Regions from separate parts of the Arthrobacter sp. B1I2 genome, predicted to be linked through region 2. Evidence: riboswitches for the same ligand, from Rfam matches in the RefSeq annotation. Region 2 holds a riboswitch; each other region holds the start of a gene.
The links. A riboswitch is a leader RNA that binds a small molecule or an ion and turns the genes downstream of it on or off. The one in region 2 is predicted to bind thiamine pyrophosphate.
Positions count from the first base shown of each region.

Region 1: it holds a riboswitch for thiamine pyrophosphate, as region 2 does, so the genes downstream of both, thiD (bifunctional hydroxymethylpyrimidine kinase/phosphomethylpyrimidine kinase) here and QFZ57_RS06485 (ECF transporter S component) in region 2, are expected to answer to the same signal.
Region 3: it holds a riboswitch for thiamine pyrophosphate, as region 2 does, so the genes downstream of both, thiC (phosphomethylpyrimidine synthase ThiC) here and QFZ57_RS06485 (ECF transporter S component) in region 2, are expected to answer to the same signal.
Region 4: it holds a riboswitch for thiamine pyrophosphate, as region 2 does, so the genes downstream of both, thiO (glycine oxidase ThiO) here and QFZ57_RS06485 (ECF transporter S component) in region 2, are expected to answer to the same signal.

Region 1 covers NZ_JAUSYC010000001.1:2,935,348-2,937,540, reverse strand. Annotated here, with positions in the region: gene thiD (bifunctional hydroxymethylpyrimidine kinase/phosphomethylpyrimidine kinase) at 1-1,277, opposite strand, end outside; TPP riboswitch at 1,285-1,382, opposite strand; gene QFZ57_RS13660 (Rne/Rng family ribonuclease) at 1,533-2,193, opposite strand, start outside.
Region 2 covers NZ_JAUSYC010000001.1:1,398,398-1,400,590, forward strand. Annotated here, with positions in the region: gene QFZ57_RS06480 (heme-degrading domain-containing protein) at 115-657, opposite strand; TPP riboswitch at 740-880, shown strand; partial or broken gene QFZ57_RS06485 (ECF transporter S component) at 948-1,572, shown strand; gene QFZ57_RS06490 (ABC transporter ATP-binding protein) at 1,572-2,193, shown strand, end outside.
Region 3 covers NZ_JAUSYC010000001.1:2,842,084-2,844,276, forward strand. Annotated here, with positions in the region: gene thiC (phosphomethylpyrimidine synthase ThiC) at 1-1,352, opposite strand, end outside; TPP riboswitch at 1,348-1,455, opposite strand; gene QFZ57_RS13200 (amidohydrolase family protein) at 1,534-2,193, shown strand, end outside.
Region 4 covers NZ_JAUSYC010000001.1:2,480,473-2,482,665, reverse strand. Annotated here, with positions in the region: gene thiO (glycine oxidase ThiO) at 1-1,111, opposite strand, end outside; TPP riboswitch at 1,105-1,223, opposite strand; gene thiE (thiamine phosphate synthase) at 1,251-1,985, shown strand; gene QFZ57_RS11630 (RNB domain-containing ribonuclease) at 2,022-2,193, shown strand, end outside.

The DNA of each region.
Region 1 (2,193 bases), 1.5 Mb from region 2:
TCGGCATAGAGCCAGAAGCAGGGCAGGACGGCGGCGGCAAGGACCGCGTAACTGCCCGACGCCGACGCCGCGGTGAGGTGGTCAACGTAGGACTTGGTGACGGGGCCCAAGCCGGTCTGGGCCGGGCGGGTGCTGAGCCACGACCGGTGGAGTTCGGATTCCACTTCAAGGCACTGCTGCGCGGACCGGGCCCAGAACAGCTGGTCGGCCTCCGAGGGTGCCAGGGCGCTGGCCCGCGCCAGCACCCGGGAGTAGCCGTTCAGGTAGAGGGCATCCTGGGCCAGGTAGTAGGCAAAATCCGTTTCGGCAAGATCGCCTGAGACCAGGCCGTGGATAAAGTCCAGCGCGTAGATGTCCGCGAGGTCCTGTTGTGCTTCCGCCCACAACCGGGCCGCGAAGCCGCCTTCCGCCAGGACCGGCCGCACATGGTGGAAATGGTGCACGGGGCCGTTGCCCTGGCCTACCTCCAGCTGGCCGGAGTTCTCAAGTGCGCCTGCCAGCCAGGGCTTGACCGTCCGCAGCGATGCTTCCCAGTCCCCCAGGCGGGCCTGCACCGTGGCCATTGCCGAGGACAGAGAACAGCCGGTGCCGTGGCTGTTGCGGGTAGCGACCCGGTTGCCCTGCACTTCCACCACTTCCTGCCCCAGAAGGCCCACGGTGTTCACCAGCGCGTCCGGGCAGGCCAGGCCTGCCAGGTGGCCACCCTTGACCAATACTGTGGCCACGGTGGCATCCGCCAGGCGCCTCCCCTGGTCCAGCGCCGCGTCCCAGCTTTCCGCCGGGTCCGCGCCCACCAGTATGGCGAGCTCGGGCAGGTTGGGGGTGATGAGGTGTGCAAGGGGCAACAGGTCCCGCAGGGCAGCTTCGGCGGACTCCTTGAGCAACCGGTCGCCGCTCGTGGCCACCATCACGGGGTCAAGGACCACGACGGCGGGACGGACCTTCCCGAGCCATTGGCGGACAGTGCGGATCACCGCCTCATCACCCAGCATGCCGATCTTGACGGCGTCGATGCTGATGTCATCACTGACGGCATCCAGCTGCTGGGCCAGGAAGGCTGCCGGGGGAACGTGGACAGCCTGCACGCCCCGGGTGTTTTGGGCCGTGAGGGCGGTAATCGCAGCCATGCCGTATCCGCCGTGGGCGGCGATGCTTTTGAGGTCCGCCTGGATGCCGGCTCCGCCGGACGGGTCGGAGCCGGCGATGGAGAGGACGCGTGGGACGTCGCGGCCCACGGGCAGCGCCGAAGGATCACCGGATGCAGTTGGCAGGGGCATGGAAAGGGTCGACGACAAGAGACATCCCTTCGCCGGTACTAGCCGGACAGGTTCAACGGGTCTGGATCTCAGCCGGCCTTCTGCGCGGCACCCCGTGTCGATTTTCCAGCCTAGCTGCTTCGGTGCCGGCCGCGGCAAAGTGACGGGCCGGGCACGCAGAAAGTCCCCGCTCCGCTGACCTTTCCCCCTGCACTTCGCGGGGGGAACTGTCCACACAGCGGGGACTTCCTGGGTGGCGTGTTGACCCAGCCCTGGCTAAAGCTCCGAAGCCGGGACTCCTACGCCCAGAATGATGGGCTCCTCCGACTGCCTGCCCTTATCCGCCGGCGCTGCTTTATGGGTGTCCGGGGCCTTGGCTGCGTGCGAATGGCCGGTACTGGCCGCCTGGACGCTCTCGTGGTGCTGGACGGCGGTCTCGTTGGCGGCACCCTGGGCACGGCTGGCAGCGCGGTGGCGCCGCGGCCTGCGTTGCCGGGACTGCTCCAGCGTGTGGTCGGAGTAGTCCTTGTCAGCCGGAGCGGCCACGGTGGCGGGGGATGCCACTCCCCCGTCAGCCTGCCGTTCGGGCCCTGCCTGTTCGGCTGCCTTCACCGCATCTGCGGCCTTGGCGGGCGCGTTCTCCATGGGGGAAGCCGGCTGGCCGAGGTGGGCGAACGCTTCCGCGAGGCGGTCCAGGGTGAGGGCGGGCCTGGGATGCTGCTCCTCCGCGTGTTCCACGAACGGAAGCGGGACTTCCTCGCCGCCGAAGGTCAGGACAGCTGCGGGACGTGCGGGGGCATCGGCGTCGTGCTTCTCCTCTGCAGGAGCAGGAGCAGCAGCAGGAGCCGGTGCAGGCTCGGCCAACGGCGCCTGCCGGGTTGCCGCCACCTCATCGTCGTGCAGGTGGGCCGCGTGGGCGGCAGCGGCGATGTTAGCA
Region 2 (2,193 bases):
TGACTCCCATGCCCTGTCCTCGTCGAAACCCGGGTCACAATATAGTAAGCATGATTACTAATAAAAGCTAAGCAGCCTTCCATGGGCGCATGGCTGTGCCGGTCCCTTCAGCTCCTAATCCGCCAGCGCCGGCCCAAGAATGTCACGCAGCGCCTCCACCACCAGGTCATGGTCCTGCAGTTGCGGCAACCCGGAGACGGTGACCGTTGCCACCGCGCCCACCCCGGCTACATAGACCGGAAACGCGCCGCCGTGTGCCGCATACCGTGATTGGTCAAACCAGGCGTTGTCCTCAATCCGGCCACCGCCCAGCCTGCCCCGCAGTCCCACCAGGAGGGACGGCACCTCGTACCGGGCGGCCGTGCGCTGCTTGGCCCGGATCCAGTGTTCGTTGTCCGGGGTAGCGCCCGGCAGCGCCACATGGAACAGCACCTGCTCACCCTTCGTGATATCGATGGCGATGGGAAGGGACCGCTCCTTGCCCAGTTCCACCAGGAGCAGGCCGAGGTTCAGGGAGTCATCCAGGCTGAAGCCGGGAAACTGGAGCTCCCGGACTTCGGCTTCGACACGGGCGATCAGCGCCTCCACGGACCCCTCCGGCTGGGCGTCGGGGGAATCAGGATCGAACTCGGTCACATGCGGGGGATTGGCAGTCATGGGCCACAATCTACCCCGCCAGGTGTAAACTTGAGCACGCCCAAAGCGGGCGAAAAAAGCCTTACCCAAACCAAAAGCAACACTTAAACGACAGGGGAGCGCCGCCGTCGGACATCCTGGCAAGAGCCGGGCACCGCAGGTGGGCGCTGAGAGTGCGGACAGCCGCAGACCCTCGAACCTGATCCGGTTAGTACCGGCGCAAGGGAGTCGAGTTCTCAAAGTGTCGCGGCTGCACGGCAAACACCGTCAGCCGGGATCCACTTTCCCCTCCTGTTTCCCAGGAGGATTACATGAGCACTGCATCAATCAAGAAGACCACCAGTAAGTCCTGGCGCGTCGTGGACATTGTGGTCGCCGCGCTGGTGGCCATCGCCGGCGGCGTCATTTTCTGGGCCTGGTCCCAGGGCGCGGCCGCAGTATCCGTGCCGATGAACCGCGGCCTACCCGCCCTTGACCGGCCTGATCGCCGGCGGCTGGATGATCCCCGGCGTCCTGGGAATGCTTATCATCCGCAAGCCCGGAGCTGCACTGTTCTGCGAAACGGTCGCGGCCACCGGCGAGCTCCTGATGGGTTCCCAGTACGGCGCGTCCGTCCTGTTCTCGGGCTTCGTCCAGGGGCTGGGCGCAGAAATCATCTTCGCGATCTTTGTCTACCGCAAGTTCAACCTGCCCGTGTCCCTGCTGGCCGGTGTGGCGTCGGGCCTGTTCTGCGGCCTGAACGACTCCTTTGCGCCCTGGGGCTGGAACATCGCCTACTCCGGCGGAGACAAGCTCGCCTACATTGTCTTCTGCATGATCTCCGGAGCCATCATCGCCGGCGCCCTGTCGTGGGTTGCCACCCGCGGCCTGGCACGTACCGGCGTGCTGAGCTCCTTCGCGTCCCGCAAGGCTGCCGCGGAGCCAGTCTTCTCCTGATGGCACCCGCCCAGGACGCCGCGGCCACGGTCCGGCCCGCCGCTGTCACCGCCCGTGGCTGGGGTTGGCGGCACGCCGGCAGGACCAAGCCTGCCGTCCGTGCCCTTGACCTGGATATCAGGCCCGGGGAGCGGGTGCTCCTGCTCGGCCCTTCGGGTGCCGGGAAGTCGACGCTCCTGCATGCGCTCGCCGGGGTGCTGGGAGATATCAACGACGACGGCGGCGAGGCGGGGGACGCCGACGAGTCGGGGTCGCTGCTGGTTGACGGCGCCGTGCCCCGCGCCCAGCGCGGGCGCGCCGGACTTATGCAGCAGGACCCCGAGACCCAGGTGGTCCTGTCGCGGGTAGGGGACGACGTCGCCTTCGGCGCCGAAAACCTCGCGGTGCCCCGCGACGCCATCTGGGCTCGCGTGCACGAGGCGCTCGCCGACGTCGGCCTGTCCCACCTCCCGCTGGACCACCCGACGTCGGCCCTGTCCGGCGGGCAAAAGCAGCGCCTGGCGCTGGCAGGCATCCTGGCCATGCGCCCGGGACTGATCCTGCTGGACGAGCCAACCGCCAACCTGGACCCGGACGGGGTGCTGGAGGTCCGCGACGCCGTGGCGCGCTGCCTGGACAAGA
Region 3 (2,193 bases), 1.4 Mb from region 2:
ATTTCGGTGGCACCAATGGCTGAGGTGATGTGGTCGTAGCCGGGAGCAACATCAGTCACGAGTGGTCCCAGGGTGTAGAACGGCGCCCCCTTGCAGAGTTCCTGCTGCCGCTCGACGTTTTCGCGGACCAGGTGGAAGGGAACGTGGCCGGGCCCTTCCACCATCACCTGCACGTCGTACTTCCAGGCACGCTGGGTAAGCTCGGCAAGCGTGTCCAGTTCCGCGAACTGGGCCGCGTCGTTGGCGTCCGCCGTTGAACCTGGACGCAAGCCGTCACCCAGGGAGAAGGCGACGTCGTACTTCGCGAAGATTTCGCACAGCTCGTCGAAGTGCGTGTAAAGGAAGTTCTCCTGGTGGTGGGCCAGGCACCAGCCGGCCATGATCGAGCCGCCCCGCGAGACAATCCCCGTCACCCGGTTGGCTGTGAGCGGGACATACCGCAGCAGCACGCCGGCGTGGATGGTCATATAGTCCACGCCCTGCTCGCACTGTTCAATCACGGTGTCCCGGAAAATCTCCCAGGTCAGCGCGTTGGCTTCCCCGTTGACCTTCTCGAGGGCCTGGTAGATGGGGACGGTCCCGATAGGAACCGGAGAGTTTCGGATGATCCATTCCCTGGTGGTGTGGATGTCGTCGCCGGTGGAAAGATCCATCACGGTGTCCGCGCCCCACTGGGTGGCCCACTGCAGCTTGTCCACCTCCTCGGCGATAGAACTGGTGACCGCCGAGTTGCCGATGTTCGCATTGATTTTCACCAGGAATGCCTTGCCGATGATCATCGGCTCGGACTCAGGGTGGTTGATGTTGCTGGGGATGATGGCCCGGCCGGCAGCTACTTCACTGCGGACCAGTTCGACGTCGCAGTTCTCGCGGAGCGCCACGAAGCGCATCTCCTGCGTGATGATTCCCTGCCGGGCATAGTGCATCTGCGTCACGGTCCTGCCTTCGACGGCGCGGCGGGGCACCGGTTGCGCGCCCTTCCACTCCGCCGAGGCAGCACCGCGGCGCACGGCCGAGCGGCCGTCGTCGAGGAGGTTGCGCTCCCGGCCGCTGTATGCCTCCGTGTTTCCACGTGCCGCGATCCACGCCGAGCGGAAGGGCTGCAGGCCGCGGACGGGGTCGCTGCCGGGCCCCGCTGTCCGGTAGGTCCGGAAGGGCGCGTTCGGCTGGCCGTTGGGGGACGGCTCCAGGGCGACCTCCGTCACCGGTACCCGGATTCCGGACCCGGCGTCTTCAATGAACGCCAACGAATGCGACGACAGGGACTGGGTCACCTGCGGTGCCGATGCAGTGCCGGACTCCCCGGCGGCCGGCACGTGGGCAGGGTTCAACTGGGTGTTTTGCGTACTCAAGGGAATACTCACTTCCTTCGCCGGCATTACCCGGACAGGTTCAACGGTCGCAGGCTGCGTCAGCCCGATCTCAGCCCTTGCAGGGGCACCCGTGTGGTCAGGATCGAAGCTACCACAGGGCCGCGGAAGCGCCCCGTCACATTGCGGGTGCTAGCCTGTCCGGGCATCGAAAGGAGCCGGAATGGCAGGCATCATTCACTTTCGCGGTCCCGTTTTGGCCGCACCGGACCAAGTACGGCACGGGCTCTGGTCAGTGGACGGCAGGCTCACGTTCCGCCGGCCCGCCGCCCCTCCGGACCGGGTGCTCGATGGATGGGTCCTGCCCGGCTTCGCGGATGCCCACTGCCACATCGGGCTGGGGCCCGCCGGGCCAGTCGAACCCGCCGTTGCGCGGGAACAGGCACTGGCTGACCTGAACGCCGGGACACTGCTGGTCCGGGACGCCGGCTCACCCGCCGATACCCGCTGGATGCAGGGCGGCCGGGACTTCCCGGTGCTGATCCGTGCCGGACGGCATGTCGCCCGGACGCGCCGGTACCTGCGCGGCTTTGCCGAGGAGGTTGAGCCGGAGGGCCTCGTTGAGGCTGTGCGAAAGCAGGCGCGCGACGGCGACGGCTGGGTCAAGCTGGTGGGGGACTGGATTGACCGGAGCGTTGGTGACCTGGCGCCTTCCTTTCCCGCCGCCGTCGTGCGTGACGCCGTCCAGGCTGCTCATGATGAAGGTGCCCGGGTCACGGCGCATTGCTTTGCCGAGGACACCCTGGACCAGGTGCTGGACGCCGGGATCGACTGTGTCGAGCACGCCACGGGGCTCCTGCCCCGCCACCTGCCCCGCTTTGTG
Region 4 (2,193 bases), 1.1 Mb from region 2:
ACCCGGTGGCAATGATGAGCCCCGGGACGTGCCCGGCGCCTTCGCCGGCGGAGCCAGGGGCCGCCGGCACCCGGCCCAGCAGCGGCGCATTGTCGGGGGTTCCGGGCCGGGCGCGGGCGGTGCACTCCAGGAGTTCCAGTTCAGCGACGGCGGGCAGCAGCGCCTGCGCATCCCGCAGCAGCTGGTACACGCCCCCGGCGCTGACGGCATCGGAAAGGGCGTCCTCCCGCTGCGTGGCTCCGATCACCACGGTTCCGTCCTGCCGCGGGACGATGTACACCGGGATGCCGTGGACCAGGCCCCGCACCGTGGCGGTCACCAGGGGCTGAAGGTGCCGGGGAACGGCAAGGCGGAGGATGTCCCCGTGCACGGGCCGCAGGGGCAGCTCCAGGCCGCCGGGAAGGCCGCCGAGCGCCCCCGCCTGCAGGCCGTTGGCTACCACGGTTTCCCCCGCCAGGACCGTGCCGCCGTCCGCGAGGCGGGCACCGGCAACCGCTCCGCCCTCCCACAAGAGCCCGGCTGCCCGCTCCGGCACGGCATATCCGTCCACCGCCCCGGCAACCGCCAGTTCCGGTTTCTCCTGCACGGTACCGGCCAGGGCCAGCCGCAGTGCCGCTACCAGCCGCCGGGGATCCACCTGGTGGTCGGCCGGGGTCTCCAGGGCGCAGGCAATGGCCGGGCTGAGCAGTGGCTCGCGCTGCCGGGCCTCCCGCACGGTCAGCGGTTCCACCGCCAGCCCGTTGGCCTGCTGTACGGTGCGCAGGTCCATCAGCGCGCGGCGGTCGGCTGCGTCGGCACCCACGGCGAGGGTCGGCGTCGTAAGGTATCCGGGGTCGGCGCCCGTTGCTCCGGCGACGCCGGCGGCGAACCCGGGCCAGCGCGAGGATGCTTCGAGCATGAGTTCCAGGAGGTCTTCCTCCTGGTAGTGCAGTTCGCTGACCGGGGCCAGCATGCCGGCGGCGGCCCAGCTGGCACCGGTACCGGGCGCGTCATCGATGAGGACGACGGAGCGTCCGGAACGCTGCACCTCCCACGCGATTCCGTGGCCAACCACTCCCCCGCCGATGACGGCGACGTCGGCCCGGACGGTGGGTGGGGTGGGGGTACGCATATGGGTTCCTTCCCTACGCCGGCATTACCCGGATCAGGTCAAGCGGTCGGCTCTGACGCCCTCTCAGCCCGGCGCTTTGTGACAGCTGCCGCGGGCTCCCGCAGTACCAGCCCAGTTTAGAGGAACTAGGCTTGCAGCCATGAATGTGTCCACCCCATCCTTCCCCGCGGGCCACCGCCCTTCAGCCACCGAAGTTGTCAATGCCCGGGACAGCGACGCCCTCAAGGCAGCCCGGCTGTACCTCTGCACCGATGCCCGCCGGGACCGGGGTGACTTTGCGCAGTTCGTGGACGCCGCGTTCGCCGGTGGCGTGGACATCATCCAGCTGCGCGACAAGACCATCGAGGCTGCGGAGGAACTTGACCTCCTGGCGGTGCTGAAGGAGACCGCGGTACGGCATGGCAGGCTGTGGGCGGTCAATGACCGGGCGGACATCGCCGTATTGTCCGGGGCGCCGGTGTTCCACATCGGCCAGAAGGACCTGCCATTGGCAGCAGCGCGGACGCTGGTTAACGGAAACGCCGCCATCGGACTCTCCAGCCACACCACCGGACAGGTGGACGCGGCACTGGCAGCAACTGCCGGCCCGGCCGGGCTGGACTACTTCTGTGTGGGTCCCGTCTGGGCCACGCCCACCAAACCGGGCAGGACCGCCGTCGGACCCGGACTGGTGAAGTACGCGGCCGAAGCTTCCCGGCAGGCGGCGGATCCGGTGCCATGGTTTGCCATTGGCGGCATCGATCACGGAAACGTCCACCAGGTGGTGGACGCGGGTGCCCGCAGGATCGTGGTGGTCCGCGCCATCACCGAGGCCCCCGACCCCGCCGCCGCTGCCGCTTCCCTCCTCGACGCGCTGGACGCCACCGGCTCCTGATGCCATATCGGTGGACTTGGAGCTACGCTGATTTTTGTGTCACATCATCGGCTGGCCCCCAACGTCCATGACCACAGGAACGCCGTGGAAGAGGCGTTGGGCCTGCTGCGGACGGAACTCGAACTGCCGGGCCCGTATCCGGCTGAAGCGGTGGAGGATGCCCGGGCCGCGGTGGCAGGGCTGAAGCTGCCGTCCTACGACCTGACCG